One region of the Nocardioides sp. NPDC054178 genome, then DNA from elsewhere that is predicted to be linked to it. Evidence: riboswitches for the same ligand, from Rfam matches in the RefSeq annotation. Region 1 holds a riboswitch; each other region holds the start of a gene.
The links. A riboswitch is a leader RNA that binds a small molecule or an ion and turns the genes downstream of it on or off. The one in region 1 is predicted to bind cobalamin.
Positions count from the first base shown of each region.

Region 2: another riboswitch for cobalamin. It lies ahead of ACZ6WN_RS19555 (prenyltransferase/squalene oxidase repeat-containing protein); the one in region 1 lies ahead of ACZ6WN_RS22735 (cobaltochelatase subunit CobN).
Region 3: another riboswitch for cobalamin. It lies ahead of ACZ6WN_RS23950 (ABC transporter substrate-binding protein); the one in region 1 lies ahead of ACZ6WN_RS22735 (cobaltochelatase subunit CobN).

Region 1 covers NZ_JBVJKY010000007.1:51,512-61,536, forward strand. The annotation lists gene ACZ6WN_RS22735 (cobaltochelatase subunit CobN) at 1-3,519, opposite strand, end outside; cobalamin riboswitch at 3,553-3,697, opposite strand; gene ACZ6WN_RS22740 (GNAT family N-acetyltransferase) at 3,675-4,235, opposite strand; gene ACZ6WN_RS22745 (phytoene desaturase family protein) at 4,246-5,694, opposite strand; gene pcaDC (bifunctional 3-oxoadipate enol-lactonase/4-carboxymuconolactone decarboxylase PcaDC) at 5,704-6,855, opposite strand; gene ACZ6WN_RS22755 (lyase family protein) at 6,867-8,126, opposite strand; gene pcaG (protocatechuate 3,4-dioxygenase subunit alpha) at 8,135-8,680, opposite strand; gene pcaH (protocatechuate 3,4-dioxygenase subunit beta) at 8,677-9,438, opposite strand; gene ACZ6WN_RS22770 (IclR family transcriptional regulator) at 9,509-10,025, shown strand, end outside.
Region 2 covers NZ_JBVJKY010000005.1:213,183-223,207, forward strand. The annotation lists gene ACZ6WN_RS19525 (hypothetical protein) at 84-341, shown strand; gene ACZ6WN_RS19530 (alpha/beta fold hydrolase) at 338-1,261, shown strand; gene ACZ6WN_RS19535 (ECF transporter S component) at 1,263-2,069, opposite strand; gene ACZ6WN_RS19540 (ABC transporter ATP-binding protein) at 2,066-3,709, opposite strand; gene ACZ6WN_RS19545 (CbiQ family ECF transporter T component) at 3,706-4,821, opposite strand; gene ACZ6WN_RS19550 (hypothetical protein) at 4,818-5,456, opposite strand; gene ACZ6WN_RS19555 (prenyltransferase/squalene oxidase repeat-containing protein) at 5,450-6,523, opposite strand; cobalamin riboswitch at 6,590-6,709, opposite strand; gene ACZ6WN_RS19560 (glycoside hydrolase family 19 protein) at 6,790-7,449, shown strand; gene ACZ6WN_RS19565 (NYN domain-containing protein) at 7,460-8,212, opposite strand; gene gatB (Asp-tRNA(Asn)/Glu-tRNA(Gln) amidotransferase subunit GatB) at 8,340-9,833, opposite strand; gene gatA (Asp-tRNA(Asn)/Glu-tRNA(Gln) amidotransferase subunit GatA) at 9,830-10,025, opposite strand, start outside.
Region 3 covers NZ_JBVJKY010000007.1:297,766-307,790, forward strand. The annotation lists gene ACZ6WN_RS23915 (S1C family serine protease) at 1-386, shown strand, start outside; gene ACZ6WN_RS23920 (amino acid permease) at 396-1,934, opposite strand; gene ACZ6WN_RS23925 (hypothetical protein) at 1,931-2,104, opposite strand; gene ACZ6WN_RS23930 (glycoside hydrolase family 16 protein) at 2,314-3,180, shown strand; gene ACZ6WN_RS23935 (peptidoglycan-binding domain-containing protein) at 3,365-3,820, shown strand; gene ACZ6WN_RS23940 (ABC transporter ATP-binding protein) at 3,856-4,617, opposite strand; gene ACZ6WN_RS23945 (FecCD family ABC transporter permease) at 4,614-5,939, opposite strand; gene ACZ6WN_RS23950 (ABC transporter substrate-binding protein) at 5,939-6,994, opposite strand; cobalamin riboswitch at 7,049-7,235, opposite strand; gene ACZ6WN_RS23955 (NAD(P)H-dependent oxidoreductase) at 7,264-7,962, opposite strand; gene ACZ6WN_RS23960 (sugar ABC transporter ATP-binding protein) at 8,141-9,667, shown strand; gene ACZ6WN_RS23965 (ABC transporter permease) at 9,664-10,025, shown strand, end outside.

The sequences.
Region 1 (10,025 bases):
CTCGGCCGCCTCGTGCAGCCGCTCCACGATCCCACGCAGCGCCCACGGGTTCGAGGTCCGCATGAACTCCTGGTTGGTCTCGTCCAGGACGTACTCGCGGGCGAGCTTCTCGTACATCCAGTCCTGCACCACCCCGGCGGTCGCGTCGAAGCCGAAGAGGTAGTCGACCGTCGCGGCCAGCTCGAAGGCGCCCTTGTAGCCGTGGCGCTGCATCGCCGAGATCCAGCGCGGGTTGACCACCCGGGCCCGGAAGACGCGGTTGGTCTCCTCCTGCAGCGTGCGGGTCCTGATGGCGTCGGGCGAGGTGGAGTCACCGACGTACGCCTTCGGCTCGCTGCCGGTCAGCGCGCGGACGGTCGCGACCATGCCGCCGTGGTACTGGAAGTAGTCGTCGGAGTCGGCGATGTCGTGCTCGGCGGAGTCGACGTTCTTGGCGGCGACCTTGATCCGGCGGTAGTTGGTGCGCATGTCGTCGGCCGCCGGGGCACCGTCGAGGTCGCGGCCGTAGGCGAAGCCGCCCCAGGCCGTATAGACCTCGGCCAGGTCCTGGTCGGAGCGCCAATTGCCGGCCTCGATCACCTGCAGGATCCCGGCACCGTACGAACCGGGCTTGGAGCCGAAGATGCGGGCCGTCGCACGACGCTGGTCGCCGTGCTCGGCCAGGTCCTCCAGCGTGTGCGCGCGGACGAAGTTGTCCGCGGCCGGCTCGTCGAGGTCGGCCACCATCCGGACCGCGTCGTCGAGCATCGAGACGACGTGCGGGAACGCGTCGCGGAAGAACCCGGAGATGCGTACGGTCACGTCGATCCGCGGCCGGCCGAGCTCTTCCAGCGAGATGATGTCGAGATGGGTGATCCGCCGTGACGCCTCGTCCCACTCGGGCCGCACCCCGAGCAGCGCGAGCACCTCGGCGACGTCGTCGCCGGACGTACGCATCGCGCTGGTGCCCCACACCGAGAGCCCGACCGACGTCGGGTAGTCACCGGTCTCGTCCAGGTAGCGCTGCAGCAGCGAGTCGGCCATCGCCTGCCCGGTCTGCCAGGCCAGCCGGCTCGGGACCGCGCGCGGGTCGACGGTGTAGAAGTTGCGCCCGGTCGGAAGTACGTTGACGAGCCCCCGCAGCGGTGAGCCCGACGGCCCCGCGGGGACGAAGCCACCGTCCAGCGCGTGCAGGACGGCGGACAGCTCGTCGGTGGTCCCCGCCAGCCGCGGCACCACCTGCTCGGCGGCGAAGACGAGCACCTGCCGGACGGCCGGGTCGTCGTGGAGCGACTCGGCGACGGCCGGGTCCCAGCCGGCCGCATCCATGCGCTCCACCAGAGCGCGAGCCTGGGTCTCGATCTCGTCGACGGCCCGGGTGTCGGCGCCCTCCTTGAGGCCGAGCGCCGCCCGCAGACCGGGCACGGCGCCGCCGACGCCGCCCCACACCTGCGCGGCGCGCAGGATCGAGAGCACCAGGTTGATCCGCGCCTCGCCCTCGGGGGCTGCGCCGAGCACGTGCAGGCCGTCGCGGATCTGGGCGTCCTTGATCTCGCAGAGCCAGCCGTCGATGTGGAGCATGAAGTCGTCGAAGTCGTCGTCCTCGGGACGCTCCTCCATGCCGAGGTCGCGGTGGAGCTCGGCGGCCTTCATCAGCTGCCAGATCTCGCCGCGGATGGCGGGCAGCTTGGCCGGGTCCATGGAGGAGATGCGGTCGTACTCCTCCATCAGCGACTCCAGCCGCGCGATGTCGCCGTAGGACTCCGCACGCGCCATCGGCGGGACCAGGTGGTCGACGATCGTGGCGTGCGCGCGGCGCTTGGCCTGGGCGCCCTCGCCCGGGTCGTTGACCAGGAACGGGTAGATCAGCGGCATGTTGCCGATCGCCGCATCCGGGCCACAGCTCGCCGAGAGGGCGGCGTTCTTGCCGGGCAGCCACTCCATCGAGCCGTGCTTGCCGAGGTGGACGACGGCGTCGGCACCGAAGCCGTGCTGATCTCTGGGGGCTTCCAGCCAGCGGTAGGCACCGAGATAGTGATGGCTGGGGGGAAGGTCAGGGTCGTGGTAGATCGCGACCGGGTTCTCGCCGAACCCGCGCGGCGGCTGGATCAGGATGACGATGTTGCCGGCCTGGAGCGTGGCCAGGACGAGCTCGCCGTCGTCGTTGACGAACAGGTTGCCCGGCGTCGGCCCCCAGGTCTCGACCATCTGCTCTCGCAGCTCAGCAGGGAGATCCTTGGTCCACTCGTCGTAGGACGCCTTCGAGACACGGACGTGGGCGTCGGTCAGCTGCGCGTTGGTCAGCCACTCCTCGTCCTGACCGCCCGCGGCGATCAGCGCGTGGATCAGGGCGTCGCCGGCGGCGGTGTCGTCCGGGCCGTCGAGGAGGCGCACGACCTCGTTGTCCTGCCCCAGGTCGTAGCCCTCCTCGCGAAGGCGACGCAGCATCCTGATCGCGGAGACCGGGGTGTCCAGGCCGACGGCGTTGCCGATCCGGGCGTGCTTGGTCGGGTAGGCGGAGAGCACCAGCGCGAGGCGCTTCTCGGCGTTCGGAGTGTGGCGGAGCCGGGCGTGGTTGACCGCGATCCGGGCCACCCGCGCGGTGCGCTCGGGGTCGGCGACGTAGTGGGGGAGACCCTGCTCGTCGAGCTCCTTGAACGAGAACGGGGCGGTGATGATCCGCCCGTCGAACTCCGGGATCGCGATCTGGTTGGCCGAGTCGAGCGGCGTGACGCCGTCGTCGGAGACCTCCCACTCCGCGCGCGAGCTGGTCAGGCACAGGCCCTGCAGCACCGGGATGTCGAGTGCGGCCATCCGCTCCACGTCCCAGGCCTCGTCCTCACCACCGGCGGAGGCGGACGCGGGCACGGAGCCGCCCGCCGCGAGCACGGTCACGATGAGGGCGTCGAGGGTGCCGAGCGCCTCGTAGAGGTCGTCGGGGGCCGAGCGCAGCGAGCCCGCGAAGACGGGTACGCCGGTGGCCGAGCCGGTCGCGTCGATGGCGTCGGCCAGCGCGTGCGCGAACGCGGTGTTCCCGCTGGTCTCGTGGGCGCGGTAGTAGAGGATGCCGATCCTCGGCCGCGCCTCGTCGGCGGGCGCGGGCCGCTCCGCGAACCCCCACGCCGGCACCTCGGCCGGCGGCTCGAACCCGAACCCGGTCAGCAGGACCGTGTCGGAGAGGAACGCGTGCAGCTGGGCGAGGTTGGCCGGGCCGCCCTCGGCGAGATAGCGGTGGGCCTCCGCGGCGACACCCATCGGCACCGTGGAGTGCTCCATCAGCTCGGCGCTCGGCTGCTGCTCGCCGCCCAGGACCACCACCGGGGTGCCGCGCTCCTTGACCGCGCTCAGGCCGTCCCACAGCTCGGTGGGCGAGCCGAGGAGCCGGAAGACCACCAGGTCGGCTCCGGCGACGACGGCCTCGAGGTCGCTCGCCCGCGACGGGTTCGCCCAGGCGTAGTCGGCGCCGCTGGCACGGGCCGAGAGCAGGTCGGTGTCCGAGGTGGACAGAAGAGCGATGCGTACGCGTGCAGGGTCGGCCATGCCGGGGTCCTCCTAGGGGTTCTCGCCCCGTCGATCGGTCGGATGCCCGCGGCCAGTGTCTGGCTGTGCCCGTGACCGGCAGCGGTACGGACGTCACAGTGGCGGAACCGCCCCGGACTCTCACCGGGTTCCTGCGCCACGAGCGTGCTCGCAGCCTACCCCGCGCGGCCCGCGAGCCAGGTCTCGCGGTTGATCTCGTACTCGACCTCGCCCTCGGCGTGCCCGGCGAGCGGCTCCTCGAACTCCTCGTGGAAGCTGCGCACGAAGCTCATCCCGACCGAGACCATGGTCGCCCGGGAGGCCTCGTTGACGGCCATCGTCTGCGCGATCACGGTGTCGAGGCCGAGGTCCTCGAAGGCGTGCCGGAGCAGCTCGCGCGACCCCTCCTTGGCGAACCCCTTCCGCCAGTGCCGCTGCGGGAGCCGGTAGCCGAGCTCGGCGGCGTCGGTGCGGGGCGGATGGTCGGGCGGTTCGAGCATGTAGAGGCCCACGGCCTCACCGGCCGCGTACCCGATCCACTTGCCCTGCCCCTCGGTCTCCTTCGCCACCCGGATCCAGGTGTGCATTCGCTCCTCGGTCTCCTGCGGCGTGAGCGCGCGGGTGAACAGGAAGCGCAGCACCACCGGGTCGGAGTTGAGCTCGACCAGGAACGGCAGATGCTCCTCGCTCAGCGGGACCAGGTCGAGACGCTCGGTGCGCAGACGGGCTTGCGGCATGGGCCAGACGTTAGCCAGGACGGAAGCCGGTGGCACCTGGTTTCCCCATCGCGGCCAGGTGGCGCAGGGCGCGGTGGGCGGCGTGGTAGCCGCACATGCCGTGGACGCCGGCGCCGGGCGGGGTGGCGGCCGAGCAGAGGAACATCCCGGGGATACCGGTCTCGTAGGCGGTGAGGGTCGGCCTGATGATCAGCTGGCGAAGGGTGTTGGCGCCGGTGGAGATGTCACCCCCGACGTAGTTGAGGTTGTAGGCCGCGTAGTCGGCCGGTGTGGTCACGTGGGTCGCCACGATCCGGTCGCGGAAGCCCGGCGCGAAGCGCTCGATCTGGGCGAGCACCGCGTCGGTGGCGTCACCCTCGAAGGCGTGCGGGACCTGCGCGTAGGCCCAGACCGGGTTGAGGTCTCCCGCCGAGCGGGAGGGGTCGGCGACGTACTGCTGACCGATCAGCACGAACGGACGCTCCGGCATCCGGCCCGCGGCGATCTCCTTCTCGCTCGCGGCCACCTCGGCGCTGGTCCCGCCGAGATGGACGGTCCCGGCGCGTCCGATCTGCGGGTCGCGCCACGGGATCGGGCCGCGGACGGCCAGGTCGAGCTTGTACGCCGCGGGGCCGTGCTGCCACCTCCGCATCGCCCGTCGTGGCCGCTGGGGGAGGGCTTCACCGACGATGTCGGCGAAGCCGCCGGGGCTGGTGTCGAAGAGGGTGACGTCGGCGTCGGGAAGATCGGCCAGGTCGCGGACGGTGGTGCCGGTGACGATGGTGCCGCCCAGCTCCTCGAGCCGCTGCGCCATGGCGAGGGTGATCGCGTGCGAGCCGCCCTCGGCGACGGGCCAGCCGTGGCGATGCCCGCTGACGACGAGCATGGTGCCCACGCCGGCCGTGCCGGGGCGGTCCAGCGGCTGGAACGCGTGCGCCGCGCAGCCCGCGAAGAGCGCCTTGGCCGGCTCCTCACGGAAGGTCCGGGTGAGCACGGCGGCCGGGGGAGCGGCGCGCATCCCGAAGGAGGCCAGCCGGAACGGATGGCGCGGGAGCCGCACCATCGGACCGAGGATGTGCTCCGAGACCGTGTCGAAGCCGCGGACGACCGGGCCGAACAGCTGCTGCCAGCGCCGCCCGTCGGTGCCCAGCCCCGCGGCGGTCTCCTCGACGGAGCGGTGCAGCAGCGCGGTCGTGCTCGCGTCGACCGGATGGGCGAGCTGGATCTCGGGGAAACGCCAGGTCAGGCCGTACTTCTCCAGCTCGAGGCCGCGCAGGAACGGGGAGGCCACCCCGAGCGGGTGGATCGCCGAGCAGATGTCGTGGCGCAACCCGGGCAGGGTCAGCTCGGCGGTGCGGGTGCCACCGCCGACCGTCTCGGCGGCCTCGAGGACGGTGACCCGCACGCCCTGCTGCGCGAGCACGATCGCCGCCGCCAGGCCGTTGGGCCCGGCGCCGACGACGGTCGCGGTGCTGGTCATGTCGACAAGCTATTCGTTCAGGACCCGGTTGGCGACGGCAAACGCGGTGTTGGCGGCGGGTACGCCGACGTAGATCGAGGTCTGCAGGAGCACCTCGATGATCTCCTCACGGGTCAGCCCGTTGGTGAGGGCGGCGCGGAGATGGAACTCGAGCTCCTCGAAGTGGCGCCCCGCGACCAGGGCGGTCAGGACGCCGATCGATCGGTCCCGGCGGGCGAGGCCGGGGCGGGTCCAGATCGTGCCCCAGGCGTAGCGCGTGATCAGGTCCTGGTAGTCGCGGTTGACGTCGGTGATCGCCGCGGTGGCCCGGTCGACGTGGGCGTCGCCGAGCACCTGGCGGCGTACGTTCATCCCGGCCGCGTAGGCCGGGTCCGATGCCGTCACGTGGGACGTGACCAGGGTGGCGACGGCGTGCGGAGCCTCGGCGGGAGCCAGGTGGCCGACGGCGTCGAGGGTGACCAGCCGCCCGTTGCGCACCCCGACGGCGATCTCCTCGAGCGAGGCCGGCGGCGTCGGGGCATCGTCGAGACCCGCGACCGTCAGGACCGGGGCGGCGACCTCGGCGAGCCGGCCGCGGACGTCGTACGCCGCCAGCGCCTCGCACACCAGCGCGTAGCTCTCCGCGTCGGCGTCGCGCAGCGAGTGGAGCAGGACGCCGCCCCGGGCGGGCTCGCGCTCGAGGAAGCCGGGGGCGAACCAGCGCTGGGTGGAGCCCGCGATCTGGGAGGCGGTGCCGGCGGCGCGCACGGTCGTCGCCCGGTCGTTCCAGCCCTCGGGCTCGCCGATCTTCGCACCGGTGTTGGTGAGCACCGCGGCGCTCACCCGGGTGGGGGCATCGAGCATGAGCTGGAGGCCGACGGCTCCGCCGACCGAGTCGCCGGCGTAGGCGAAGGTGCCGTGGCGCTCGCCGCGGTCGGTGAGCACCCGGTCGACACAGGCGAGCACCCCGGCGGCGAGGTCGGCCATCGAGAACGGCTCCTTGGTGGGAGCGCCGTGGCCGTGGCCCGGGAGCTCCCAGCCGATGACGTGGAACCTGTCCGCGAGCAGCTCGGCGGTGGCGGCCCAGAGCGCGCTCACCGAGGTGCCGAGCGACGGGCCGACGACCAGGAGCGGCTTGCTCGGGTCTCCGGCCAGCTCGACGGGGGTGATCCTCGGAGTCATGACGCTTCCTTTCAAAGTCCGGTCTTCCAGATTTCGTGGGCGCGGGCGAGAGTGGTGTCGATGAGGGCATCGGTGGCGCCGAGATAGGCATCGAGACCTGCCGCGGCCTCGGAGCCGGCCAGGATCTCGCCGCCCACGAATCCGGTCAGCGACCGCTGCTCGGCCAGCAGGTCCGCGCCCGCGGCCTCGGCGGTGGCGCGCATCCGGGCGGCGTCGACACGGAGCCCGGCGAGCAGCTCGGTGGTCTGCGAGGCGGCGACGGCGCTGCGGCGGGCGAGGATCTGCAGCGTCTCCCACTCGACGTGCCAGGCGCCGTCGGGACGCTCGTCGAGGTAGGAGGCCGCGGCGGTGTGGAGCGTCGCGGCCAGCGGGGGAGCAGCGAGCGCGTGGCGGCGGATGAGGACCGAGAGCACCGGGTTGGACTTGTGCGGCATCGTCGAGGAGCCGCCGCGGCCCTCACCCGCCGGCTCGGCGAGCTCGCCGATCTCCGGGCGGGTCAGCAGGGTGATGTCGGTGGCGATCCGGCCCCAGGTGTCGGCCGCGGTGACCAGCGCGTCGGCGGCCGAGGTCAGCGGGGCGCGGTTGGTGTGCCAGGGGACCCGCGGGGTCAGTCCGAGCGTGGTCGCCGTGGTCGCGGCGCCCTGCTGGGCCGCGGCCACCGGATCACCGAGACCACGGAGCCGGGCCAGGCCGACGACCGCCGCCAGGGTGCCGGCCGCGCCGCCGACCTGGGCGGGCAACGACGTACGCGTCGCGCGGAGCGCCTCGGCGGCGTCGCTCAGACCGCCGAGCCAGGTCGCGGCCTTGAGGCCGAAGGTGATCGGCACCGCGTGCTGGGTCAGGGTGCGGCCCGACATCACGGTGGCGCGGTGCTCCCGGGCGAGACCGGCCAGCGCGGCGGCCTGTGCGGCGAGCTCCCCCTCGACTCGATCGAGCGCGTCGCGCAGACAGAGCACGAGCGCGGTGTCGACGACGTCCTGGCTGGTCAGGCCCTTGTGGAGCCACCGGGCCGCCTCACCGTCGAGGCGGCTCCGCAGGAGCTTCACCAGGCCGATGACGGGGTTGCCCCCGGCCTCCGCACCCTCGGCCAGCCCCGGGACATCGGCCTCGGAGACCAGGCCGGCCAGTGGCGTACGCGCTTCCTCGGGGGCTATCCCCGAGGACACGATCGCGGCCAGCCAGGCCTCCTCGACCCGAACCATCGCGGCGAGGTAGGCGGCCTCGGAGAAGAGGTCCCCGGCGCGCTCCTCGCCTGGCCACAGCAGCGACATTCGACTCCTCAGCCGTAGGTAAGGAAAGTGGTCTCGCGGTCGCCCTGGAGGTGCACGTCGAATCGCAACCCGGTTGCGTCCGCAGATGCCACCAGCGTCGCACGCTCGTCCTCGGACAGCGACACCAGCAGGGGGTCACCGGCGTTGGCGGGGTGCTCGGGCAGGTAGATCCGGGTGTGCAGCTTGTCGAGCAGACCACGGGCGAAGACGGTGAGAGCGACGAACGGCGCCGCGCCCTCCTCGGCCGCGCCGGGGAGCACCGTCGAGAAGGTGTAGTGGCCGTTCGGGTCGGTGTCGGCGCGGCCCCAGCCGGTGAAGGTCCAGCCGTCGCGGTGCAGCGACCCCTCGGCCTGCGGGACGTTGCCCTCGGCGTCGGTCTGCCAGATCTCCAGCAGCGCGTCGGGGATCGGGTTGCCGGCGCCGTCGTAGACCCAGCCGTGCAGCCGGATCGAGCCGGGGCTGCCCGGCGGGACCAGGTCGGCGTCGCCCTCGTAGGGGAGCGCGTAGCCGAAGAAGGGGCCGATGGTCTGGCCCGGGGTCGGGATGGTGCTCACAGGTCGCCCTCCTCGGGCTCGGTCCAGGTGCGGCTCGGGCCGGTCAGGACGATGTCCCAGCTGTAGCCCATCGAGTACTCGGGGGTGGAGAGGTCGTGGTCGTACCTCGCCACCAGGGCGTCACGGTCCTTCTGCGAGGTGATCGACTGGTAGATCGGGTCGAGCGCGAAGAGCGGGTCGCTGGGGAAGTACATCTGCGTGATCAGCCGCTGCGTGAACGCGCGGCCGAAGAGCGAGAAGTGGATGTGCGCCGGCCGCCAGGCGTTGATGTGGTTGCCCCACGGGTACGGCCCCGGCTTGATCGTCTGGAACCGGTAGCGCCCCTCGGCGTCGGTGATGCAGCGGCCGACACCGGTGAAGTTGGGGTCGAGCGGAGCGGGGTGCTGCTCGCGCTTGTGGATGTAGCGGCCCGCGGAGTTCGCCTGCCAGATCTCGACGAGCTGGTTGCGCACGGGGCGTCCCTCGCCGTCGAGGACCCGGCCGCTGACCGTGATCCGCTCGCCGATCGGCTCGTTGCTGCCGGCGATGGTCAGGTCGGCCTCGAGCGGCTCCACGTCGGAGTGCCCGAAGCACGGAGCCCACAGCTCGATCGTCTCCGGGTCCGCATGGCGCGGGTCCTTGGTGGGGTGGCGCAGGATGCTGGACCGGTAGGGCGGGTAGTCCAGCAGGGGCTGGCGTACGTTCTGGCCCTCGGAGTCGGCCTCGATCTTCGCTATCTCGGCCGAGAGGTCCGCTTGAGTCTCAGTGGTCGCTGTCACGTTCCGAACGCTAGGTGCGGGAGGCGTACGATGAAAGCGCGGAATTCCGCTGAGCAAAAGGAGGCGCCGAATGGCAGGTGGCAGTGGAGGCCGCACGGTCGCCTCGCGCGTCCTCGGTCTCATCGGTGCCTTCGACGCCGGTCATCGCCGGCTCACCCTCAGCGAGCTCGCGTCGCGTGCCGACGTCTCCCTCCCGACCGCCCACCGCCTGGTCGCCGAGCTGGTCGAGTGGGGCGGCCTGGTGCGGGACGAGGATGGGACGTACGCCGTCGGCCGCCGGCTGTGGGACGCCGGCCTGCTCGCCCCGGTCGCCACCGACCTGCGATCGGTCGCGGCCCCGTTCCTCCACGACCTCTACGGCGCGACCCTGGAGACGGTCCACCTGGCCGTGCGCGAGGACGACCACGTGCTCTACCTCGAGACGCTCCGCGGCACCCGCAACGTCCCCATCGTCTCCTCGGTCGGCTCACGCCTGCCGATGTACTCCACCGGTGTCGGCAAGGTGCTCCTGGCCCATGCGCCCGAGGACGTACGCAACCGGGTGCTGGCCGGCCCGCTCAGACCGTTCACCCGCCACACCATCACCA
Region 2 (10,025 bases), on a different contig from region 1:
ACTCCGAACGTTGAGGTCACTACAGTTCGGTGACAACTCCCCCTCCGCCGCCCGGTCCGCCGCCTGTCCTTGGAGTTGCTCCGTTGTCGACCATCACCGCACCCGTACACACCACCGCCGTCGCCCAGGTCGCCGCCCTCCTCGCCGCGCGCACCGCGGGTCGGATGGTCGGCCCGTTCCTCCGACCGATCCAGCTGCTGCTCGCCTGGCCGGTGGCCTCCCAGCTCGTCGCCCGGCACAACGCCAAGGCCGCCGAGGAGGCGCTCTTGCTGCGGCGTGCCGAGCGTGAGGATGTCCAGCACTATCTCCAACTGCTCGCTTCGGAGAGAATGTCGGCATGAATCCACCGCGGGCGATGGCCGAGTCGACGGTCGCGTTCCGTGACGTGCTCTCCGACGACGGCACCCTGATCCGCGCCTGGACCAACGACCCCGAGGGTGTCATCGAGGGGCCGACGGTGCTGCTGTGCAACGGCCTCGGCACCAGCCCGTGGAACTGGCCGGCGCTGCTGCACACCTCGTGCGGCGTACGCGTGGTCTCCTGGCAGCACCGCGGCACCTCCGGCTCGGCGCGGCCGAAGGACCCGGAGCAGACCACCTCGAGGCACTTCGCCGAGGACGCCCTGTCGGTGATGGACGCCTTCGCGCTCTCCCGGCCGGTGGTGATGGGCTGGTCGATCGGGGTCAACACCGCCTTCGAGCTGGCCGCGGACCACCCCGAGCGGGTCTCCGGCGTCTTCGGTGTCGCCGGGGTGCCCGGGGACACGTTCAAGTCGATGCTGGGGCCGCTGCGGCTGCCCGCCCCGGCCGCCGCGATCATGACCCGCACCGCCTCGCGGGTGCTGTGTCGCACCGGCTCCCTGATCACTCCCCTGGCGGCGCGTCTCGACCTCGGCCCGCGGGCGATCGAGGTGTTCTCCAAGGCGGGCCTGATCGGCAAGGTCCCCGATCCCGAGCTCGCCGCGGCGGCCCTGGCCGAGTTCCTGACCACCCCGGTCGAGTGGTACTTCCACCTCGCGCTGCGCACCTCCCAGCGCCGCTCGGTCTCGCTGCGCCGGATCAAGGTGCCGGTCGTGCTGGTCGCGGGCACCCGCGACCTCATCGCCGGTGCGCGCCACATGTCGCGGGTCGCCGCCGGGGTCAAGGACGGCACCTTCGTCGAGCTCGACGGCACCCACTTCGTGCAGATGGAGCAGCCCGACCGGGTCCACCAGCTGCTGCTGGCCTTTCTCGCCCGGGTCGCCGAGCACCAGCGCGCCTGACCTAGCCGGCGGTCGCGCCTGTCGAGCCTGTCGAGGTCACGACCCCGGTGACGGTGGCCCGACGGGCGACGCGGCGCAGGGTGGCGAGGACGGCGGGGCCGAGCAGGGCGATGGCGACCGCGGTGGTGATCGCGCGCACGGTGTCCCAGCTGCTGGTCGAGGTGACCAGGGTGTAGCGCAGGAACGTCGCCAGGTTCTCGCTGAACTCCGCGCCCGGTTCGTAGGAGAGGTTGCCGCTCGCGCCCGGCACCGTGACGCCGGTGAGCAGCGGCCAGCCCTGCAGGTTGAGGAGGAGACCGTAGGCGTAGGAGGCGAAGATCCCGTACGCCGCCAGCAGCCCGATCTCGCGGCGGCCGCTCGCGCGTGGCAGGAGCCCGGCTCCCATCGCCACCCAGGCGGCGCCGAGCATCTGGTAGGGCAGCCACGGCCCGACGCCGGCCGTCACGAGCGCGGCGACGAACAGGCTGGTGCAGCCGAGGACGAACCCGAAGGCGGGGCCGAAGACCCGGCCGCCGAGGATGAGCATGAAGAAGACCAGCTCCACCCCTCCGGTGCCGGCGGAGACGGCGCGCAGGACGGCCTCGATCGCGCTGAGCACGCCGAGGACCGCGATCATCCGGGTGTCGATCCCGCCCGTGGCGAGCTCGCTCAGCAGCACCACCAGCATCAGCGGCAGCAGCGCCAGGAAGATGAACGGCGGCTGCACCCGCTCGTAACCGTGGAGCAGCAGCGGCCAGCAGAACATCATCAGCCCGGCCACGGAGATGATCGCGAGCAGGATGGCCGTGCGGGGCGAGAACCGGATCATCCCTCGCCCACCGCCGCGACGACCTCGCGCACGTTCAGCCAGCCCGGGCCGAACACCTTGCTCACCTGGGGCGCGAACGCGGGCGACTCGGCCGTGACGCTGCGTACGTCACCGGCGGAGACCACCTCGCCGTCGGCGAGCACCACCACGTCGTCGGCGGCCTCGGCGACGAACTCGACGTCGTGGGTCGCCACCAGGATCGCCTTGCCGGCTTCGGTGAGCTCGCGCAGGATCTCGGACAGTGCCTGCTTGGCGGCGTAGTCGAGGCCGCGGGTGGGCTCGTCGAGGAGCACGACCGGCGGGTCGGCGCTCAGGATCAGCGACAGCGCCAGCGCGAGCCGCTGGCCCTCGGAGAGGTCGCGAGGGTGCTGGCCGTCGGGGATGCCGGGGACGAGGCTGTCCAGGATCTCCCGGGTCCGCGGGCCACCGGCGTCGCACTCCTCGGCGACCGTCTCCAGGTAGAGCAGGTCGGCCGCGGTCTGCGGCAGCAGCCCGACGAGGGCACGGCGTCGGTCGGGGTCGAGGGTCGCCGGGTCCTTGCCGGCCACGTCCACCGAGCCGGCCAGCCGCTTCTGGGTCCCCTGCAGCGTCCACAGCAGCGTCGACTTGCCCGAGCCGTTGCGCCCCATCAGCGCCGTCACCCGCCCCGCGGGCAGCTCGATCGAGACGTCGTGCAGGACCGGCGTACGTCCGCGGGTGACGGTGAGAGAGCGGGTGCTCAAGCCGACTGTGTTGGTCTCGACACGCCTTCGCCCAGCGGCTCCGGCGGCTCGACCAGCGGTTTCGTCGGCCGAGCCGCGAGTGCTGGCGAGCCTGTCGAGATGACCGACACGGTCAACGAGCGCCACACCTCTCGCCTTCCGCTTGGCATCCCGCACGGTCAACGGCAGCGGCGACCACCCCAGCTCGCGGCCGAGCTCGACGAGCGGCGGCACGATGGGCGAGGACGCGAGGATCTCGGCCGGTTCGCCGACGGCGACGGAGCCGTCGCCGACGAGGAGCGCGATCCGGTCGGCGAACGGCACCACGCGCTCGAGGCGGTGCTCGGCGAGCACGACGGAGGTGCCGAGGTCGTGGACCAGCCGGGTGATGGTGGCGAGCACGTCCTCGGCGGCGGTGGGGTCGAGGGCGGAGGTCGGCTCGTCGAGCACGACGACCCGGGGGTGGGTGGTGAGCACCGAGCCGATCGCCACGCGCTGCTGCTGACCGCCGGAGAGCTCCCGCAGCGACCGCTGTCGCAGCTCGGCGATGCCGAGCAGGTCGAGGGTCTCCTCCACCCGGCGCCGCATGGTCGCCGGCGGGAGGCCGAGCTGCTCCATCCCGTAGGCGAGCTCCTCCTCGACCGTGTCGGTGACGAACCCGGCCACCGGGTCCTGCCCGACCCAGCCGATGATCCCGGCGCGCTCGCGCGGCGGCGTACGAACGATCGAGGCCCCGTCCAGCAGCACGTCACCGTCGAGCACACCGCCGGAGAAGCGCGGCACCAGACCCGCGAGCACACCGAGCAACGTCGACTTCCCCGAGCCGGTCGGACCGGAGACGAGGAGCAGCTCGCCCTCCTCGATGGTGAGGTCGACGTCCTTGAGCACGTGCTCGGAGGAGTCGGGCGGGGTGAACGTGATGCCTCGCAGCTCGATCATGCGACTGCCTCCTCGTGAACGAGCGATGATGCCGGTAGTGGGGCGGCGACCGCCGGGACCAGGCCGACGAGCACACCCAGCATGGCGCTCAGCGTGACGTCCGGGACGGTGCTCACCCCGGGAAAGGCGACCGGGACCTGATCACGGGCGACCCACCAGCCCACGATGGCCACCACGATCCCGCTCAGCGCCACCACGACCTCCGGCCAGCGCCACCGGTCGGGTCGGTAGACGGTCCGCGTCACCCGGCGACCGGCGAGTGCCAGCCCTCCGGCCGCGGTGCCGGCGCCGAGGCTCAGCATGGTGGCGGCGAGCCAGCCGGGCGTGGTGCCGTCCAGCACCGCGTAGACGCCGGCGCAGAGCCCGACGAGCGAGACCAGCATGAGCACCGAGGTGATCCGCCGGGTGCCTACGGCGACGCCGGCCGTACGTCCGTAGCCACGCGTGTCCATCCCCGCCGCCAGCGCCATCGACCGCTCCAGGGCGTCCTCGAGCACCGGCACCAGGAAGCGGCGCAGCCGCTTGACGTTGCCGGTCGCGCCGGCGCGCAGCCGTTGCGCGGCCCGCACCCGCTGCACCGACTCGGCCAGCTGCGGCAGCACCGTCACGGCGACCACGACAGCGGTGCCGATCTCGTAGAGCGCCGGCGGCAGCGAGCGCAGCAGCCGCTTCGGGTTCGCCAGCGCGTTGGCCGCGCCGACGCAGATCACGATGACCCCCAGCCGCATCCCGTCGTAGAGGCCGGCCAGCAGCGCCTCCCGGGTGAGCGGCCCGAGCAGCCGGATCCCCAGCACCCACTCTGGGAGCGGGATCTCGGGAAGATCGATGAGCACGTGACCCGGCACCGCACCCAGGAGCACCCGGAAGAGCACCCGGGTCACGACGATGAAGACCGCGAGGCCGACGTAGAGCCGGAACGCCTTCGCCCACGGCTGCTCGCCGCGGCGCGCGGCGACCACGACCGACACCACCCCCACCACGAGCAGGAGCAGCAGCGGGTTGGTGGTGAAGGAGGCGTACGCGGCCAGGCCGATCGCCCACACCCACCAGGCGACGGGGTGCAGGTCGCGGGGCAGGTGCGCGACCACGGCCTCACGGAGCAACGTGGTCATCGTCGGCGCCACCACACGGCACCCGCGACGGTGAAGAGGGCGAGGATCCCTGCCGGCGCGACCCATCCGGGCAGCCGCGCGGGCTCGGAGGAGGGTCGAGAAGCCGAGTCCTGCGGAAATAACTCCGGCGACGGGCTTGAGGGCGCCCCCACAGCATCCCCAAGCTCCGTCGCCGGAGCGGTAACGACATCGTCGTCTATCCACGTGAACGCAACACCCTGCCCGGAGGTCACGCTGATTTCGGTAACATTTCTGGAGGCGTAGCTCCAGGCCCCCGAATCGTCGGTGATCCACAGCGACCAGTAGGCGTCGGCAGGCGGCATCTGGGCGCACCCGGCGGCCTTCGGGCGCTCGTCGATGCGGCACACGACGCTGGGCATCGAGGTCACGTAGGTGAGCGGATGTCCCGCCTTCTCGAAGAGGTCCGCGCCGGTGTCGCCCTCGTCGGGCCGGACACAGGTGACCTCGGGCGCGCCACCCAGCGCGTTGGGCTCGACGACGACGGTGACGCCGTCACACGCCTCGGCCGTCGATGCAGCCGTCGATGCAGCAGGCGATGCGGCTGCCGAGGAGATGGGTGCGGTGGCCCCGGCGAGGAACGCCAGGGCCACCAGGAGATCGCGCAGGATCAGCACGAGCTCTTCGTGGTCGCGTCCTTGGGCAGGAAGACCAGCGACGGCAGCGCCTGCGCGGCGGCGAGGCGGTACATCCCCTCGGACTCCTTGGTCAGGCCCTTGGTGTTGCCCTCGGTCAGCGCGGCGTCGTCGTAGGCGACCGCGCCGGCGTCGTCGCCGCAGGTGACGACGTGGTCGGCGACCCAGGCCGCCGCCTTCTCCGCGGCCTCGGTCTCACCGGCGCGCCCGAACGCCCACCCGGCCAGGCCGGTGGTGTTGGAGTTGGCGATGTTGCCGGTCGCGGCCTTGAACGAGCCGTCCTCGGCCTGGGTCTCCTTCAGCCACTCCACGCCTGCCTTGACGGCCTTCTCCGCCTCCGGAGAGGCCGCCGTGGAGAGGGCGATCAGCGCGAACGCGGTCGCGTCGGCGTCGGGGGTGGCCTTCGGGTCGGCGTCGCAGGTCTGGTCGTCGGCGGCGGGGTCGGCCGTGAAGGTGACCCGGAACCAGCCCTCCTCGCACTGCTGCCCGGCCAGGAACTCCGTCGCGGCCGCGGCCTCCTTGCTCTCGGCGTTGTTGAGCGCCCACACGGCGTACGACTGTCCGATGGTGTTGGAGTAGTCGGCCGCCTTCTTGTCCTTGGGGTCGAGCTCGTCGGCGATGCGGCCGTTCTCGGCGACGGTGCCCTCGAGCTGCTTCAGCAGCCCGGGGTCGGAGGCGTCGACGTTCTGCTGGAGCACGAGCGCCTTGGCGGTGGCGCCGGCCGAGGTGACGGTGCCGAACCCGGGCGAGGTGTACGCCTTCTTGTTCTCCATCACGGCCGCCGCGATCGTGGCGATCTCGTCGTCGTAGCCGCCGACCTCGGCCAGTGCGATCCCGATGTCGGCGCTGAGCCCGAAGTCGTCGGTGCCGTACTGCGCGTTGTGAGCCACGCCCTCCGGCGCCTGGGCGACGAGCCAGTCGGCCACCGACGTCGACACCTTCGCGTCGTAGGTGGGCTTCTCCCCCTCCTCCACGGTCTTCTCGCCGCAGGCGGCGAGGGAAGTGAGGGCGAGGGCGGCGGCGATGCCGCCGAGGACGGTCTTCTTCATGGTTCCTTCCACGCTGTTCGTCGGGAAGGCCCAGGGCCGACCCGCTGCGTTCCACGACAGCGTCAGGTCAGTACGCGTCCGTCGGCAGGTGCTCCGGCTCGCTCAGGACACTCGGGCCTGAGCCTACGGTTGCGGGTCAGCGCCGGGATTCGACCGGCTTCCCCCACCACGGCGTGTGTTGATTGAGGCTCTGCTTGATTCGGGGGCAATCTTATGCCGGGCCGAGGCTGCTTGCGCGATCGCCGCCGAGCAGTCACTCTGTCCCCATGCGCCACAGGATTCTCGGCCTTGTCGCAGCGTCGATCTCGGCCACCCTCCTCGCCCTCTGCCCAGCCACGACGGCGGTCGCGGCGCCGGCTCGGACATCGGTCACCTACGCCGACCTGGTCGCCATGTTCGGCGACAAGGTCGGCAACCGGCAGACCGTCGAGACCGGGCTGCCGACCCTCAACCGCGCCATGTCCGATGCCCGGATCACGACCCCCTACCGGCAGGCGGCCTACCTGGCCACGCTCGCCAACGAGAGCTCCTTCCACCACGACGCCAAGGGCCCCCACGACAAGCGGAAGTACGCCGGCCGCGGCTACATCCAGCTGACCGGCGAGGCCAACTACACCGACGCCGGCGCCTACTTCGACATCGACCTGCGCCGCCGCCCCGAGCTGGCCCGGTCGCTGGACCACAGCGCGCCGATCTCGCGGTGGTACTGGACCGTCGCCCGCGACATCAACCCGCTCGCCGACGCCCTCGACATGGGCAGGGTCAACGCGGCGATCGGCTATCCGTCCAACAAGAAGGAGGACGCCGAGCGCTGCCGCGACTTCAAGGCCGCGCTGAAGCACCTCAACGGGTCGGTGCCCCGGGGGATCACCTGCGCCCGCCCGAAGACGGCCAACGACCAGGACCGCACCGCGGACGCGTCCTAGCCGGCGTACGTCACTTCTTGGTGCGCTTGTCGCTGACCGCGATCGCCGAGGTGCCCTCGTCCTTGAGCTCGAAGAGGTCGATCGCCTTGATGAGCTTGGTCCAGGTGGCGTACCCGTAGTTGCGGGGGTCCTCGGAGGACTGGTTGCGGATGCGGGAGACGACCGTGCCGACCAAGGCCCAGCCGTCGTCGTCGGCGGCCGCGGCGATCGAGTTGCGCAGCAGCTGGATCAGCCGGGCGTTGCGCTTGAGCAGCTGACCCGAGGTCGCCGAGGAGGACGGCTTGCGGGCGGGCGTGGCCCCGGTCTCGGTGTCGGTCTCCTCCTCGGAGTCGCCGAGCTTCTCGACCACGGTGAACCGGGTGCAGGCGCTCTTGAACGGCGCCGGGGTCTTCTCCCGGCCGTAGCCGTAGACCGCGCGCCCCTTCTCCCGCAGGTAGTGCACCAGCGGCGTGAAGTCGGAGTCGGAGGAGACCAGTGCGAACGCGTCCGGGATCGCCGCGTGCAGCAGCTCCACGGCGTCGATGGCGAGCGCCATGTCGGAGGCGTTCTTGTGGGCGGTCAGGTCGAACTGCTGCATCGGCCGGATCGCGGCGTCGTGCAGCTCCTCGATCCACCCCTTGAGCTCGGGCTTGGTCCAGTTGCCGTAGGCCCGCCGGATCGTGACCTCGCCGTACTCGGCCAGGTCGTTGAGGATCGCGTCGATCTTGGTCGCGGGAGCGTTGTCCGCGTCGATGAGCAGGGCAATGCGGAAGGGCTCGGTCACGCCGGACAGTCTGCCAGGCAACCCCACCGCCGAGTCGGCTCATCTTGACCAAAACCGCCGCCGAGTCGGCGCGTCATAACGCGCCGACTCGGCGGATTCTGTTGTCAGGACGAGCCGACTCGGCAGGTCAGGCGAGCTTCTCCAGGATCAGCTCGCGGACACGCTTGGCGTCCGCCTTGCCACCGGTCGACTTCATCACCGCGCCGATGAGCGCACCCGCCGCGGCCTGGTTGCCGCCGCGGATCTTCTCCGCGACCGCGGGCTGGGCGGCGATGGCCTCGTCGACGGCGGCACCGAGGGCGCCGTCGTCGGAGACGACCGCGAGGCCGCGGGCGTCGATGATCTCGGCGACCGTGCCCTCACCGGCGAGGAGCCCCTCGAAGACCTGGCGGGCGAGCTTGTCGGTCAGCGAACCGCCGTCGACCAGCTTCTGCACCTCGGCCACCTGGACAGGCGTCACGCCGACCTCGGCCAGCTCGACACCACGGTCGTTGGCGGCCCGGGAGAGCTCAGCCATCCACCACTTGCGCGCGGCCTGGGCGGAGGCGCCGGCCGCGACCGTCTCCTCGATCAGCACCATCGCACCGGCGGCCCAGACATCACGCATCTCCAGGTCGGAGTAGCCCCACTCGGCCTGCAGTCGCGCCCGCTTCTCGGCCGGCGGCTCGGGCAGCGTGCCGCGCAGCTCCTCGACCCACTCGCGGCTCGGCGCGACCGGGACGAGGTCGGGCTCGGGGAAGTAGCGGTAGTCGTCGGCGTCCGACTTCGGCCGGCCGGCGGAGGTGGTGCCGGTGTCCTCGTGGAAGTGGCGAGTCTCCTGGAAGATCGCCTCACCCGCGTCGAGGATCGCGGCGTGGCGCGACATCTCGAAACGTACGGCCCGCTCGACCGAGCGCAGCGAGTTCACGTTCTTCGTCTCGGTGCGGGTGCCGAGCTTGTCCGACCCCTTCGGGGACAGCGACAGGTTCACGTCGCAGCGCATCGAGCCCTGGTCCATGCGTACGTCGGAGACACCCAGACCCAGCAGGATCTCGCGCAGCGCGGCGACGTAGGCCTTCGCCACCAGCGGCGCCTTGGCACCGGCGCCGAGGATCGGACGGGTGACGATCTCGATCAGGGGGATGCCCGCGCGGTTGTAGTCGACGAGCGAGTAGTCGGCGCCGTGGATGCGGCCGGTCGCGCCACCGATGTGGGTGGTCTTGCCGGTGTCCTCCTCCATGTGGGCGCGCTCGATGTCGACCCGGAAGGTCTCCCCCTCGACCTCGACGTCGAGGTAGCCGTCGTAGACGATCGGCTCGTCGTACTGGCTGGTCTGGAAGTTCTTCGGCATGTCCGGGTAGAAGTAGTTCTTCCGGGCGAACCGGCACCACTCCGCGATCGAGCCGTTGAGCGCGAGCCCGATCCGGATCGCCGACTCCACGGCCTTGGCGTTGACCACCGGCATCGAGCCGGGCAGGCCGAGGCAGGTCGGGCAGACCTGGGAGTTGGGCTCGCCGCCGAAGGTCGCCGGGCAGCCGCAGAACATCTTGGTGTTGGTGTTGAGCTCGACGTGCACCTCGAGCCCGAAGGCCGGGTCGTAGCGCTCCAGCACCTCGTCGAACGGAACCAATGTCTCGGTCATCGGGCCACCTCCAGCTTGTCGATCGAGAGCACCGGACCGATGGCGCCCTCGAGCGCGGCACCGACACGGTAGAGACGGGCGTCCTCCAGGACCGGAGCCAGGAGCTGTACGCCGACGGGCAGCCCGTCCACGTCGGAGACCCCGGCCGGGATGGAGATGCCGGGCGTGCCTGCCAGGTTGGCCGGGATGGTG
Region 3 (10,025 bases), 250 kb from region 1:
TCGCCGCGACCTCGGGCTCGGCCGAGATCTCCGGCTACGCCATCCCGATCGACACCGTGCTCGACATCGCCGCCCAGATCCTCGCCGGGGAGGAGTCGGGCGACGTCGAGATCGGTGGCTCGGCCGCCGCGCTCGGGGTGCAGGTCGACACGACCAGGTCGACGCTGGTCGTCGGTGTCGTCGAGGACGGGGCCGCCGAGGCCGCCGGGATCACCGAGGGCAGCACGATCACCTCCGTCGGCGGGACCGCCGTGGCCGGCATCGAGGACATCACCTCGGTGCTGAGCGACCACGAGCCCGGCGAGGAGATCTCGGTCGGCTGGACCGATGCCTCCGGCGAGTCCCACAGCGCCACCGTCACCCTCGGCGAGGGTCCGGTCGCCTGATCGCGAGGGTCAGCTGCTCGGTCCGTCGTCGTCGCCGGGGCCGCCCGTCGCCTCGTCGGAGATCGGACGCTCCGCCCTGATCGGGATCGCGCCGGTGTAGCCCTCGCGCTCGAGGGCGATCTGCTCGACCCGGTCGCGGACGACCCGCCAGCCGATCATCAGCGCCGGGATGATGATGACCAGGGTCGCGACCGTCCAGGTGCCGATCGGGTAGTCGAAGCCCATCAGGACGAGCACGGTGGCGAGGAACGCGAGCGTGGCGTAGCCGGTCCACGGCGATCCCCACAGCCGGAAGTCGGGCCGGTACATCAGCCCCTTCTTCCACCGCCGGTAGAGCTGGATCTGGCAGATCACGATGGTCGCCCAGGACGCGATGATGCCGAGCGCCGACATGTTCAGCACGATCTCGAACGCCTGGCCCGGCACGATCGCGTTGAGGCCGACGCCGAGAAGCGTGATGCTGCCGGTGAGCAGGATCCCGCCGAACGGCACGCCGTTCCTCGACATCCGAGCGGTGAAGGTGGGCGCGCTCCCGCTCATCGCCATGGACCGCAGGATGCGCCCGGTGGAGTAGAGGCCGGCGTTGAGCGAGGAGAGTGCCGCGGTCAGCACCACGAGGTTCATGATCGTCCCGGAGTTCGCGATCCCGAGCTGGTCGAAGAAGGTCACGAACGGGCTCTCGTCGGCCCGGTAGGACGTGTAGGGCAGCAGCAGCGCCAGCAGCACCAGCGAGCCCACGTAGAACACCGCGATCCGGGCGATGACGGAGTTGATCGCCCGGGGCATGATCTTGGCCGGCTCGGCGGTCTCGCCGGCGGCGGTGCCGACGAGCTCGACCGCTGCGTACGCGAAGACGACGCCGGAGATGACGATGACCAGCGGGAGCACACCGACGGGGAACAGCCCGCCGTTGTCGATGATCATGCCGATCCCGGTCTCCTGGCCGTTGAGGTCCTCGCCTCCGGCGAGCACGATCATCCCGAGCACGAGGAAGGCCAGCAGCGCGACCACCTTGATCAGCGCCGCCCAGAACTCCAGCTCGCCGAAGAGCTTGACCGAGATCAGGTTCATCGAGAGCACGACCGCGAGCGCGACGAGCGCGATCAGCCATTGTGGGACGACCTCGAAGGTGCCCCAGAAGTGCATGTACGTCGCGATCGCGGTGACATCGACGATGGAGGTCATCGCCCAGTTCAGGAAGTACATCCAGCCGGCGGCGAACGCGGCCGGCTCGCCCAGGAACTCGCGGGCGTAGGAGACGAACGATCCCGACGAGGGCCGGTGCAGCACGAGCTCGCCGAGCGCGCGCAGGATGAGGAAGACGAACACTCCGCACAGGGCGTAGACGAGGAACAGGCCAGGTCCGGCCTCGTGGAGGCGGCCGCCCGCTCCCAGGAACAGCCCGGTGCCGATGGCGCCGCCGATGGCGATCATCTGCAGCTGCCGCGGGCTGAGGCTCTTGTGGTAGCCCTCGTCCTCGTCGGTCAGGCCGTTGACCTGGCTGGTCTGGCTCGTCTGGCTGCCGGTCTGGTCGTCGGTGTCGGTCATCGGCTCGCTCCCGGTCCGGTGTGGGGTGGCTCGGGCACGTCCTTGAACAGCAGCCACCCGCCGACCACGGCGACGACCGCCGCGACGGCGTAGCCGATCAGCGACCACCAGCCGAGGTGCAGGTACGCCGTCACCCCGACGATCGCCAACGCGAGGAACACCATCGTCATGCCGATGATCGGCGTCCGTGGCCTGTACGGATCCCGTGCCAATGCGATCACCTCACCTGCAGGGCCCCCGATGGCCCCGCTCCGGGACCAATTAGAGCGCATCGACCGCGTTCTCGCGGTGACCGGACGTCGCCCGGCGTTTCCGTTCCGCCGGAGGGCAAATAACAGTAAGGTCGCCTTACAGTTAACCCCCATGAAGGAGCGTTTCGATGCGTAGCTCGAGGATCCGCACCATCCGCACCACACTCACGGCGACGGCCGCACTGGCTCTCGTCCTGGTCGCCCCGCTGGCCGCGCCGGCCGCGGTGCCCGACTCCCAGGCCGGCGGCACAACCCGGGCCGGAGAGGTCGACGCCGCCGCCCTGACCTGGTCCGACGAGTTCGACGGGCCCGCCGGCAGTGCCCCCAACGGCGCCAACTGGAACTTCGAGACCGGCGGCGGGGGCTGGGGCAACAACGAGCTGCAGACCTACACCGACTCCCGTGACAACTCCGCGCTCGACGGCAACGGCAACCTGGTCATCACCGCCCGGCAGAGCGGGAGCGGCTACACCTCGGCCCGACTCACCACCAAGGGCAAGGTCCAGCCGAAGTTCGGGCGCCTGGAGGCGCGGATCCAGATCCCGCGCGGCCAGGGGATCTGGCCGGCGTTCTGGATGCTCGGCGGCCAGTTCCCGAACACGCCGTGGCCGAACGCCGGCGAGATCGACATCATGGAGAACGTCGGCTATGAGCCCCATCTGGTCCACGGAACCCTGCACGGTCCGGGATACTCCGGCGGCAACGGCATCACCGGTCAGTACATGCACCCGCAGGGCTGGTCCTTCGCCGACACCTTCCACACCTTCGCCATCGACTGGCAGCCCGGCTCGATCACCTGGTCCGTCGACGGCGTCGCCTACCAGACCTTCACCACCGCCAACACCGGCGCCAACCCCTGGGTCTTCGACCAGCCGTTCTTCTTCATCCTCAACGTCGCGGTCGGCGGCAACTGGCCCGGCAACCCCGACGGCACGACCCAGTTCCCGCAGAGCATGGTCGTGGACTACGTACGCGTCTACGACTCACAGCTCTAGGCCCACCTGGATACGACGGGACGTTCCGATCGGTCACCCGCGGGTGGACCGACCGGAACGTCCCGTCGTTTCTGTCTCGGCCGGCGCCCGAGCACTACGGGTTCGGTACGGGTCTGAGAGCTCACCCGGTCCTGTCAGCCTGAGCCGTCCGATCTTGATCACAGGAGGAACGTTGCTCAGATCATTGAACAAGAAGCTCACTTTCGCGCTTGCCGGACTGGCGGTCGTCGGTGCGAGCGTCGTCGTTAGCTCGCCGCCGGCATCAGCTGCGGGCGTGTGCAACGGCAGCGCGAGCGGGTGGGTGTATCACAACTACAACTACCGGATGGCGATGGTGTACGACTCGAACAGCGCGAACACGCCGCTGTGCTACCTGAACCCGGGTCATACGGGCAACGCCGTCAAGACCCTGCAGCGGGCCCTGAATCAGTGCTACGGGCGCAACCTGGACGTCGACGGGATCTACGGCGACGCGACCAAGGCGGCGGTGAAGGTGGCCCAGGGGCGTCACGGGCTCAAGCAGGACGGACTGTTCGGCCCGAACACCAGCAAGGCCATGACCTGGCCATGGAACGACGACATCAGGTACCGCGGCTGTGAGACGCGCGCGGCCGCGAGCTTCCAGTGGGTCTGGGTCTGACGCGGAGGACTGAGCAGCTTCGGCCCGGCTGACCATCACGCCGGGCCGAGGAAGCGGATCAGGACGCCCTCGTCGTGGTGCACGCGGGCTCGCACGCCGTAGACGTCGGCGATGAGGGTCTCGGTGAGCACCTGTGCGGGCGGGCCGCCGGCGACGACACGGCCTTCCGAGAGCACGAAGACCTGGTCGCAGTAGGTGGCGGCGAGGTTGAGGTCGTGCAGCGCGACCAGGCATGTCGTGGGCATCCGGCGGACCAGTGAGAGCAGGGCGAGCTGGTGACGTACGTCGAGGTGGTTGGTCGGCTCGTCCAGGAGCAGGATCTCCGGCTCCTGGGTGAGTGCGCGAGCGATCTGCGTACGTTGCCGCTCGCCGCCCGACAGCGTCGAGAAGCGCTGGTCGAGGCGGTCGGCGATGCCGGCGTGGGCGGCGGCCTCCTCGATGACGCCTCGGTCCTGGGCGCTGTCGGGTGCCCAGGCCGGGCGGTGGGGGACCCGGCCGAGGGCGACGACGTCGCGTACGCGGAGGTCCTGGCTGGTCGCCGGCTCCTGCTCCACGACCGCGAGCCGGCGGGCCAGCCTGCGCCGGGACATGCCGGCGAGCGGGCTGCCGTCGAGGAGGACGCCCCCGGAGTCCGGCGGCCGGAGACCGGCCAGGATCCGGATCAGCGAGGACTTCCCGGACCCGTTGGGCCCGAGCAGCCCCACGGTGGTTCCGTCCTCGACCCGGAGGGACACGTCGTCGACCACGAGCCGGCCACGGGGCGCCCAGCGGACCCGGCCGGCCTCGAGCGCCGTCATCGCCGCGCTCGCATCAGCACCAGCGCGAACGCGGGTACGCCGACCAGCGCGGTCGCCACCCCGACCGGGAGCTCCTCGGGATCGATCACCGTGCGGGCCGCGGTGTCGACCCAGATCAGGAAGATCGCGCCGAGCAGTGCGGTGGCCGGGAGCAGCAGCCGGTGCCCGACCCCGACCAGCGCTCGCGCCAGGTGCGGCAGGACCAGCCCGACGAAGCCGATCGCCCCGGACGTGGAGACGATGACGGCCGTCATCAGCGCCGTGAGCACGAGGAGCACCACCCGGATGCGGGTGACGTCGACGCCGAGCGAGGCCGCGGCGTCGTTGCCGAACGCGAACGCGTCCAGCCAGCCGGCGCCCGCGACACAGCAGAGCAGCCCGCCGACCACGACCACCCCGCAGACGAGCACGTCGGTCCAGCTCGCCGAGGAGAGCGACCCGAGCAGCCAGAAGAGCACCCCGCGCGTCTGCTCGGCGTCGGCCGCGGTGAACACGATGAACGAGGTGAGCGCCGAGAAGAGCTGGGTCGCGGCGATGCCGGCCAGCACGAGCCGGTCGGTGGTGCCGCCGGCGAGCGAGGCGAGCAGCAGCACGAGCGCGAACGAGACGAGCGCGCCCGCGAACGCCCCGGTCGAGAGACCGATCGCGCCCGACCCGATGCCGAGCACGACGACCGCGACCGCCCCGGTGGAGGCTCCCGAGGAGATGCCGAGCACGAACGGGTCGGCGAGCGGGTTGCGCAGCAGCGACTGCAGGATCACCCCGCAGATGGCCAGCCCCGCCCCACAGATCCCGGCCAGCAACGTACGCGGCAGCCGCAGGTCCCACACGATGCTCTGCTGGAGCAGCGTGAGGTCGGAGGAGCCCAGGCCCACCCGGTCGGCGACCACGCCGTAGACGTCGCCGACCCCCAGGTCCGAGGGTCCGACGGTGATCGCCCCGGCGACGGACGCCAGCACGAGCAGCGGAGCCAGGACCAGCAGGAGGCCGGTGATCCTGATCGCCGAGCCGTCACCCGCGTCGGTCGAGCCGTCGCCTACGTCGGTCGAGCCGTCACCTAGGTCGGTCGAGCCGTCACCTAGGTCGGCCGAGCCGTCACCTAGGTCGGTCGAGCCGTCACCCAGGTCGGGCGAGGCGTCACCCAGGTCGGTCGAGCCGTCACGTACATCGGCCGAGCCGTCACTCAGGTCGGCCGAGCCGTCACCCAGGTCGGCCGAAGCGTCACCTACGTCGCCCGAGGCGTCACCGCCCTGCCAATTCGGCCGACCGGGGTGACGCTTCGGCCGACGGGGGTGACGCCTCGGCTCGGGGCGTACCGACATCAGCGGAGGCCGAGGTCGGCGAGCTGGTCGGCGGTGCTCTCCACCGCGTAGACGGTGCGGATGGAGGGGTTGAGCTCGGCACCGGAGAGGGTCACGAAGCGGCCGTTGCGGACCGCGTCCATCCGGGCGGTGACCGGGTTGCTCCTCAGGTAGTCGATCTTGGCGCGGGCGGTCTCGGCGGTCTGGCTCTTGCGGGTCAGGTCGCCGAGGACGATGACGTCGGGGTTGCGCTCGGCGACGGTCTCCCAGTTGATCTGCGGCCACTCGTCGGTGGTGTCGTCGAAGACGTTCTCGATGCCGAGGGTGCGGCCGATGATCCCCGGGCCGCCGCAGCAGCCGGCCAGGTAGGGAGACTCGGAGTTGGCGAACCAGTACATCGCGCTCACCTCGCCTTCGGGCGCCTGGCTCTCGGCGGCCTCCAGGCGCCGAGACAGGTCGGCGACGAGCTCCTCGCCGCGCTCGGGGACGCCGAAGATCCGCGCCAGGTCGGTGATCTCCTGGAGGATCGTGTCGATCTCGAGGGTATCGTGGCGGGTGCCGTCGTCGTCGCCCTCGTTGTCCTTGAGGCACTCGGCGGGGGAGAGGTAGGAGCCCACGCCGAGCTTCTCCAGGTCCTCGGGCGTGGTCACCCCGCCCTCACCCAGCGTGCTGGCGAAGGAGGCCGTCACGAAGTCGGGCTCGGCCTCCAGGACGCGCTCGTAGGACGGCGCGTTCTCGGCGAGCCGGGGCACGTCCTCGTTGTCGGCGGCGAGCGTGTCGAGCACCGGGTCGGTCCAGCTCGCGGTGCCGGCCATCGAGTCGGCGAGGCCGAGCGAGAGCAGGATCTCGGTGGTGCCCTGGTTGAGCGAGACGACGCGCTCGGGCGGCGCCTCGAGGGTCAGCTCACGGCCGCAGTTGGTCAGGGTGAGCGGAAAGCCGGCCGCGTCTGCGGCCGCCTGCGGTGCGCCGGAGCGCTGGTCGGTGGCGCAGCCGGCCAGCGCGGAGCCGAGCACCAGGATGGTGCTCGCGGTGAACGTACGGGCCAGGGTCGGTCGGATGGTGCGGGAGGGGTGCACGTCGGTCCTCGAGCGGGTCGCGGGCTGGTGCGCGTCGCCCGTGCTGACCGGCAGCGGTCTGCTGCAGGGCCAGCAGGTCTTCGGACTCGGGATCGACCGGCGCGAGACGCCTTCCCAGACCCGAGGGCCCAGTGGCACAGTGTCCCGTCCGTCACCCACACCGCTGCGCGTCAGTCCCGGACTCTCACCGGGTTCCCGTGCCGGGACCGGGTCCCGAGCGGCTGGCCACACGACCGTAGCAGGCGACCCCGCCCCGGCAGGCCACGACCTCAGCCCTCGCGATGGGCGCTCAGCCCGTCCTCCCCGGGCGCGACCGAGTCGTGGAGCCGGATCGTGTGGTCGTAGTGCTCCTCGGCCATCGGCCGGTAGCCGATCCGCGGCTCCGTCATCACACCCTCGAGACGTACGCTCAGGTCGGCCTCGATCCGCGCCATGACCTGGGCGTCGATGGTGTCGGTGTCGGTGATCAGGTGCGGGCGGAGCGGGTCCATCCCGGTGTACCAGAACGTGCCGTGCAGCAGCGGCCACAGGACGTCCTCGATGTCTCCGCTGATCCCGCGCGGACCCAGGGTCGCGGCCCGGTCACCGGCGGTGACCACGGTCAGTGCGCGCTTGCCGACCAGGCCGCCCTTGCCGTACTTGAGCGGCTTGCCGGTCTCCGGGTCCGGTACGTCGAAGGCGAACCCCGACTCGAAGACCCGGTCGATCCAGCCCTTGAGGATGGCCGGCACCGAATACCACCACAGCGGGAACTGCACGACCAGCAACTCGGCCTCCCGCAGCCGCTCCTGGTGGCGGCGTACGTCGGCCTCGCCCTGCTCCACCAGAAGTGGATTGAAACCTTCTCGATAGAGGTCGATCTCGTCGACGCTCCAGCCGGCCGCGCGGAGCGCGTTCACGCCGACCTCGCGCAGCCGTCCGTTGAGTGATGACGCGTGCGGATGTGCCCATACCCAGAGTGCGTGCATGGGGCCCTGAACGCCGTCTGACGCGGCGGGATTCCCGCCTGGGCGTGGGCGGGCGGCGAAGCGGTCAGAGGACAAAGTCCGGATCTCGCTCAAATTAGCGGCCTCAGAGTGTTGACGTATGTGATTGCCATCACTAGCGTAAACCAGGCTTGAAACCTTTCAATTCGAGGAGTTGCCCATGCCGGACACACCCGCCGCACTGGAGCTGCGGGACGTGGCCAAGTCGTTCGGCCCCGTACGCGCCCTCCGGTCCGGAAGCCTCCGGGTCGAGGCCGGATCCATCCACGCGCTCGTGGGCGAGAACGGAGCCGGGAAGTCGACCCTGGTCAAGATCGTCGCCGGGCTCTATCGCCGCGACGCCGGCGACTACCTGCTCGCCGGGGAGCAGGTCGACTTCCGCAACACCGCCGACGCCAAGCAGGCCGGGGTCGCGGTCATCTACCAGGAGCCCACCCTCTTCCCCGACCTCTCGGTCACCGAGAACATCTTCATGGGACGCCAGCCGACCAACCGCTGGGGCAGGATCGACCGCGCCGCGATGCGCACCGAGGTCGTCGAGCTCTTCGCCAGGCTCGGCGTCCCGATCGAGCCCGACCGTCCGACCGAGGGCCTCTCGATCGCCGACCAGCAGCTCATCGAGATCGCCAAGGCGCTCTCGCTGGACGCCAAGGTCCTGATCATGGACGAGCCGACCGCCGCCCTCTCGGGCAACGAGGTCGAGCGGCTGATGAGCGTGGCGCGCACGCTGCGCGACCAGGGCTGCGCCGTGGTCTTCATCTCCCACCGCTTCGACGAGGTCTTCGCGCTCTGCGACACCATCACGGTGATGCGCGACGGCGCCTACATCTCCACCGACCCCATCTCGGCGGTCACCGAGGACGAGATCGTCCAGCGGCTCGTCGGGCGCGAGGTCTCCGACCTCTACCCGAAGCTCGAGGCCACCGTCGGCAAGCCGCTGCTCGAGGTCAAGGGCCTCACCCGCACCGGCCTCTTCCAGGACATCAGCCTCACCGTCCGGGAGGGCGAGATCGTCGGCCTCGCCGGCCTCGTCGGAGCCGGGCGCAGCGAGGTCGCGCAGGCGATCTTCGGTGTCGACCCCTACGAGAGCGGCGAGGTCACCCTCGAGGGCCGGCCGGTCCCGGCGGGTGACCCGAGACGCGCGATCGAGATGGGGCTGGCGTTCGTCCCCGAGGACCGCCGCCAGCACGGTCTCGTCCTGGATGCGCCGATCTCGCGCAACATCACGCTCCCGACGAGCGGCCGGCTCGCCCGCACCGGGCTGATCAGCACCGGCATCGAGAACCGCTCGGCCGCCGACTGGGCAGCCCGGCTCGAGGTCAAGGCCGCGACGCTCGACACCCTGGCCGGCACGCTCTCGGGCGGCAACCAGCAGAAGGTCGTCCTGGCCAAGTGGCTCTCGACCCGGCCCAAGGTGCTGATCATCGACGAGCCGACCCGAGGCATCGACGTGGGCACCAAGTCGGAGGTCCACCGTCTGCTCTCGACCCTCGCGCAGGAGGGTCTCGGGATCTTGATGATCTCCTCCGAGCTGCCCGAGGTGCTCGGTATGGCCGACCGGGTGATCGTCCTCAGCGAGGGTCACCAGACGGCCGAGCTGAGCCGCGAGGAGGCGACCCCCGAGGCCGTCATGCGCGCGGCGACCGCCCACCACTCCACCACCCTGAACGTCAGCGAGGCATCATGACCACCACGCTCGACGCGCCTGCCCCTGCCGCGCCGCAGCCACGCCACCGAGCAGCCAGCCGGCTGACCTGGCTCCTGAAGCAGCGCGAGACGGGCATCGCCGTCGCCTTCATCGCGCTGCTCGTGGTGACCACGGCGGTGAACCCCAACTTCCTGTTCAGCACGGACGGTTGGCGCGACCTCACCCTGACCCCCGCGATCCTCGTGTGCCTGGCGATCGGCCAGGCGATGGTGATCGTCACCCGCAACGTCGACCTGAGCGTCGGCTCGACCCTCGGGCTCACGGCGTACCTGGCCGGGCGTCTCTTCCTCGACACCGGGCTCCCGGTGATCCTGGTCGTGCTGATCGCCATCGCCGC